DNA from 2 places in the Clostridium sp. DMHC 10 genome. Region 1 is predicted to be linked to the other one. Evidence: riboswitches for the same ligand, from Rfam matches in the RefSeq annotation. Region 1 holds a riboswitch; the other holds the start of a gene.
What was found. Region 1 has a riboswitch for lysine ahead of dapA (4-hydroxy-tetrahydrodipicolinate synthase). Riboswitches for the same ligand answer to the same signal wherever they lie in the genome.

Region 1 (3,432 bases):
ATTTTTATTTAGGCTATGTTTTAAATAAGCACTTTCTTTTGCATTTACTTAAATAATTCTTCTCCCATGCCCACAAATGCTTGAAACATTATAAATGCTCTCATATCCATCTTAACATCTCTTTTTAATAGTTCCTTAACTTCATTCCGTGAAAGAAGCATCACTTCTATATCCTCATCATCCTCAAGAAATTCTTTTGATAAAGTTCCTTTGCAAGTGCAAAAAACTATGGCTGCAGATTCATCCGTCATACCTGCTGATGCATAAACCTTGCTCTTTGTTTTTTCATGATTTATATCAATAAGTTCAAGTCCCGTCTCTTCCTTAAGTTCTCTCGCTGCTGCAGCATCAAAACTTTCGTTTCCATCTATAAGTCCAGCTGAAGTTCATAAACATAATCATTTAAAGGAACCCTAAACTGCTTTATGCAAACTAACTTTTTACTCTCCACATGAAATGCAACAATTATTGCAGCATCAACTTTTTCTTTCTTTCCTTCAAAATATTGTTCTTTAAGCGTTTCAAAATCTTTTCTAGAAGCCACAGTCCAATGCTTTAAATTTCCCAATTTATTTTTATATTCAATGTCATAAAGACTTAAAAACTTAGATTCCGCCATAGGCGTTAACTTTTTTATTTTGTTTTCGCTCATTATGTATCACTCTCGCTTTCCATAAAAATATCCACACTTATACTATATATTTTAGCATAAATGTGGATAACTATTTATAAAATGTTACTTATTTTTATAAACATTATTAAATTATAGTGCGCTATCTAATTTTTTAGCTAGCTCTTCTGATACTGATACTAAAGGTAATCTTAATTCGTGGGATTTTATCAATCCAAGCTTATAAAGGCAATACTTAACTGGCGCTGGATTAGGCTCTTCAAACAGCATTGGTATTAACCCAACTACATCTTTCCATATTTTAAATGCTCCAAGATGGTCATTTTGTATTACTTTATTATATATTTCAATATATTTTTCTGTATTTACATGCGCAGATGCCATAACTCCACCATCTCCACCAAGCATTAATGTACTATAGAAGAAAGCATCTTCTCCTGTTAATATAGAAAAGTTTTCATCAGAAGGTCTGTTCAATAAAAGCTCTGTAGTTTGTCCAAAATCGCCGCAAGCATCTTTTATTCCAACTATATTCTTAAATTCAGCAAGTCTTCTAACTGTATCATTTTCAATATTTCTACCAGTTCTATATGGTATATTGTATAATATTATATCCAAGGTAGTAGCTTCAGATATAGCTTTAAAGTGCTCATATATTCCTCTTTGATCCGGTCTATTATAATATGGACATACAGATAATATACCTTTTATATTATACTTTTCAAACATCTTAATACTCTGTGTCATTTTGCTTGTATTATTTCCACCAAATCCAACGTATACTGGAACATTTCCCTCATTACATTCAATTGTCTTATTAAGTACAGCTTCATATTCATAATCTGTAAGAGTTGGAGTTTCACCTGTAGTTGCAAGAGGCATAATGCCTGCTATTTGTTTTGAAGTATAATGTTTTATAAGTTTGCCATAAGATTCCAAATCAACTTCTCCATCTACAAAAGGAGTAACAACTGGTATTAACACACCTTGAATTTTCATTTACATACCTACCTTCCTCTTACCTGTGGGAAACAAAATATCAGCAAAAAACACAGCAGCAAAGGAACACCCTTGCTGCTGTTATTAACGTAACATTTAATAACCTTGCACGTGTACCTTGTAGCTCTCCACTATACTTTAGTGACAGTTTTATACATGTTCTATATAAAACCAGAAACCATCTTCGCCAAAATGACTTCTTCGGCTGATATTCCTTTCTTTGTTTCTAAGACGCCTGCCGGCTAAAAACAAAATACTTATAATTACAGCACCTCTACCCTAGGTAAGAATTCAATTTATTTTTATACATAGTTTATCACATATTTATTTTTATTTCAACTTTATCTATTCTAAATTACTATGATTTTTCATAGCTTCTTCATTATGAAGTTTATCTTTATAACTAAGCTTTAAACACAGCGCATCCAAAACTATATGAAGGCTTTGATCAAATAATGAACTTAAAATTTGTATGGATCTTACATTCTTATCTGATTTTACGGCTCCAGGAACTATCAAAAAGCTCGATGAAATTTTTATTAGCGATGAATCTTTTCTACTGCTTACTCCTATTACGGATGCGCCTTGATCCCTAGATTTTTTTGATAAATTTAATACCATAGAAGTTTCTCCAGAACCAGATATAGCAAATATCATATCTTTTTCGGTAATAGATGGTGTAATTGTTTCTCCAACGACATACACCGTATAGCCTAAATGCATAAGCCTCATTGCAAAGCATTTTCCAACAAGCCCTGATCTTCCTTCGCCATATACAAATATTCTTTTATCTTTAGATATTAGCTTAACAATGTTATCTAATTCATTCTCATCAACATTTTTCACTACACTGTTTACTTCATTCAGTATTTCGCTTAACACTTCCATCAATCTCATCTCCCGATTTTTTAGCCTATAATATTGTTCTTAAACCTACAAGCTGCTAAACCTATATCATTTGATTTTGTTATAGCTGAACCAACAACCAAAATTTCCGGATTGATAAGTAATATATCTTTTAAAATATCTTCCTTAACACTTCCACCTAGTGCAATCCTTTTGATGCCTCTATATAAATCACTATTTTTATTAAAATTATCAATTAAATTTCCATGTTTATTATCCTTAGGTAGATGAATAAAGAATATAGCATTATCAAACTTCTTTAATTGTGCTATCTTACTTTCACTTGTTCCCATAAGGTCTATCATAACATCTTTGTTATATTCTTTTGAAACATTATAGCATATCTCTATAGTTTCTATTGGAGAATTTCCCATAACCGTAGCAATATCGGCCCCCGCTTCAAATGCGGACTTAAATTCATATTCACCTTCATCACAGGTTTTTATATCTGCTAATATGGTTTTATCCTTAAAATTTTCTTTAATAAAACTTACAGATTTTTTTCCGTAGTCTTTAATAAGAGATGTGCCAACTTCTATTATGTCAACATAATCTTCAGCTTTTTTAGCAACGCTTTTAGCTTTCCCTAAAGTTATTCTATCTAAAGCTAATTGTATCTTCATTTAAGCCTCACTGCCTAAAAATTTTTCAAGTTTTTCTCTTGTCGGATAACCATCATTATCTCCAGGTGACATTACTGCCATAGCTCCTATTGCATTTCCACGTCTAACAGCATCCTTTATGCTTAATCCTTCTAATATTCCACCTATAACTCCAACTGCAAATCCATCTCCAGCACCAACTGTATCTACTACTTTTTCTACCTTAAAGCCAGGAACTGTATGTGTTTCTTCTTTAGATTTAACAAATGCTCCCTTTGTTCCAAGCTTTACTAT
Region 2 (3,432 bases), 1.2 Mb from region 1:
AATTTTAAGTTATGTTAAAAAAATCTTGATGCATAATTGTGTTACGAGGTTCAAATATAATTAATTTTAATTATAACACATTTGGTAAATATACTGGAAAAAAATAATTGTATTTTGTATACTATAACTATATATAGTGTTAGTGGAATAAATCGTATTAGTATCAATTTTAAAATTACAGGCAGTATAATGATAAATTTGGAGGATGACATATGAAAAATGAATTAGAATATGCTGAAGAATTGATTGACTTTATTTATAAAAGTCCATCACCTTTTCATGCAGTAGATAGCATAAGCAGTGTGCTTAAAGATAATGGCTTTATAGAATTAAATGAAGAAGATAGATGGGAAGTTCAAAAAATGGAAGATATTTTGTTACAAGAAATAGTTCAGCTTTAATTGCCTTTGGTGTTGGAAGTGGCGTTATTGCGAAAAAGGATTTAAAATAATAGGAGCCCATACAGATTCTCCTACTTTTAGGATAAAACCAGATCCTGAAATTATTTCAGAAGGGTCATATTTAAAGTTGAATACAGAAGTGTATGGAGGACCTATTTTAAATACTTGGCTTGACAGGCCCTTATCTATAGCAGGAAGAGTAACTCTAAAAGGAAGGAGCATTTTAAATCCTAAAACTGAACTTATAAATATTAATAGGCCTATACTTATAATACCTAATCTTGCGATACATATGAATAGAAATATAAATAAAGGCATAGAATTAAATAAGCAAATTGATATGCTTCCTGTGCTTGGACTTATTAACGATAGCCTTGAGAAAGATAATTATCTTGTTAAGTTAATAGCAAGTGAATTAAATGTAGATATAGAGGATATAATGGATTTTGATCTTGTGCTTTACGAATATGATAAAGGCTGTATAATGGGATTAAACAATGAATTTATATCTAGCAGCAGATTAGACGATTTAGAAATGGTTCATGCAGGAGTAACTGCCTTAACAAAGTCAAGCGTATCGGAAATGACAAATGTTCTTGTGTGCTTTGATAATGAAGAGATAGGAAGTTCCAGTAAGCAAGGAGCCGATTCTCAATTTTTATCTGATATACTTGAAAGAATAGTGTTATCTTTTGGTGGTGATAGAGAAGATTTCTTTAGAGCTCTTAACAAATCCTTTATTATATCTTCTGATTCAGCACATGCGGTTCACCCTAACAAAGGTGAAAAGGCAGATCCAACTAATAGACCTCACATAAATGGTGGACCTGTAATTAAAATAAATGCAAATCAAAAGTATACTTCTGATAGCAATTCTATATCAGTGTATACTGAAATATGTAAAAAAGCAGGAATTCCATTTCAGAAATTTGTAAACAGATCAGATGAAACTGGAGGTTCTACAATTGGACCTATAAGTTCAACACATTTAGCATTGAGATCTGTTGATATAGGAACAGCACTGCTTGCAATGCATTCTATAAGAGAATTGTGTGGAGTTGTGGATCATTTATATGTTGAAAAATCTTTTGAAGAATTCTACAATCTATAACTCAATTAAAGTCTTAAAAACATATTGTATATTTATGAGTATTATGCTACAATAAAAAAAATTGATATTAGTGAAATCAGTTTAACTAGATTTATATATGTCTCGAAATGCCTTGAAAATCGTTGTTTTAAAACATATATGCAATAAGTTTTCTATTGATTTCACGATTAAAAGCCTAATGTAGAGGTGCTTTAAGTTAAGAGTAGTTGTTTTAGCTAGCAGGCAATTATAAACAGCGAAAGGAGCTTTTAGCCGAAGATGAATAAACTGGCAGGTTAGTCATCTGGCTTTATGCACAATATGTATAAAGTTGTCGCTTGAGTTTTTTAAGTGGAGAGCTACAAGGTTCACAAAGTTGTATGTATGCGGCAGAGTTGAACTTTGCCGTATTATTTTATTTACTATTGTATAATTATAACAATAAATATTTTTTTATGCAGAAACTAATTAAAGAGGTGTGAAGGGTGAAATTATTTGGAAGCATGTCAGTAAAGGATAATGAATTATATATAGGTGGTGTAAGTTCAAGCAATCTTGCTAAGGAATATGGAACTCCGCTTTACGTTATAGACGAGGAACTTTTAAGAAATAATTGCAAAAGTTATCGTGACAATTTTTGCAAGAATAATACAGTTGCATATGCAGGAAAAGCGTTTTTACCTGTTGCAATGTGCCAAATTATAAGTGAAGAAGGACTTAATCTTGATGTTGTTTCTGGGGGAGAATTATATACAGCATACAAGGCAAAATTTCCAATGGAAAAAATACTATTTCACGGAAATAATAAAACAATAGATGAGATTAGAATGGGAATAAGTTTTGGTGTAGGAAGATTCGTTGTTGACAATTTTTATGAAATTGAAAAAATAAACGAAATAGCAGCAAAGGAAAATGTGGTACAAAAAATATTTTTAAGAATAACTCCGGGAATAGAAGCCCATACCCATGAATATATAAAAACAGGGCAAATTGATTCTAAATTTGGATTCACACTTTCAAATGGTGATGCTCTTGAAGCTGTTAGAGAAGCTATCAAATTTAAAAATGTTGAACTTGTAGGACTTCATGCTCATATTGGTTCTCAAATATTTGAAATAAGTCCTTATTTAGAAGAAGTAGATGCTATGTTAAGCTTTATTAAACAAATAAAGGACAAGATAGAGTATGATATTAAGGAGCTTGATCTTGGGGGAGGCTTTGGAATCTACTATACAAAAGCAGATAAGCCGAGGACCACTGAAGAATTTTGTAGTGCTATACTTAAAGAGGCCGATAAAAAAAGCGCAGAACTTGGAATTAAGCTTCCAAGGCTTATTATAGAACCTGGAAGATCAATTATAGGAAATGCAGGTACAACTTTATATACAATAGGTTCTATAAAAAATATACCTGATATAAGAAAGTATGTATCTGTTGATGGTGGAATGACGGATAATATAAGACCTTCACTATATAATGCTGAATATGAATGTTCAATCGCAAATAAATTTAATGATTCAAAAGAAAAGGTAACTATATCTGGAAAATGCTGTGAATCTGGAGACATACTTTTAACAGATGTTGAGATATCAGAAGCAAAAAGTGGTGACTTACTTGTAGTTTCAACAACAGGAGCTTATGGATATTCTATGTCTAGTAATTACAATAAGATACCTAAACCAGCAGTTGTTTTGGTCAAAGATGGTACTTCAAAGTTGATATGCAAAAGAGAAAGCTATGAGGATGTAATAAGAAACGAGCTTTCAATTCTATAAAATTAATGTGTTGCTATTTTTAAATAATACCTTATAATAATTTAAGTTGTATACAAATTTACAACTAAAATTCCGTAGGTACGGAGGAATTTTTTCCCTTGAATTACCATGGAAGCGAAGTAACAGTGCTGAAGGAACAATTTAAAAAAATCCAATAAATCTTGGT

Region 2: it holds a riboswitch for lysine, as region 1 does, so the genes downstream of both, lysA (diaminopimelate decarboxylase) here and dapA (4-hydroxy-tetrahydrodipicolinate synthase) in region 1, are expected to answer to the same signal.

What each region holds. Positions count from the first base shown of each region.
Region 1 is NZ_LGVB01000015.1:1,196,567-1,199,998, forward strand. It holds partial or broken gene AGR56_RS07585 (NUDIX hydrolase) at 45-652, opposite strand; gene dapA (4-hydroxy-tetrahydrodipicolinate synthase) at 764-1,630, opposite strand; lysine riboswitch at 1,744-1,915, opposite strand; gene hxlB (6-phospho-3-hexuloisomerase) at 1,976-2,518, opposite strand; gene AGR56_RS07600 (orotidine 5'-phosphate decarboxylase / HUMPS family protein) at 2,539-3,159, opposite strand; gene AGR56_RS07605 (sugar kinase) at 3,160-3,432, opposite strand, start outside.
Region 2 is NZ_LGVB01000015.1:2,350,443-2,353,874, reverse strand. It holds partial or broken gene AGR56_RS13435 (M18 family aminopeptidase) at 213-1,512, shown strand; lysine riboswitch at 1,686-1,861, shown strand; gene lysA (diaminopimelate decarboxylase) at 1,977-3,266, shown strand.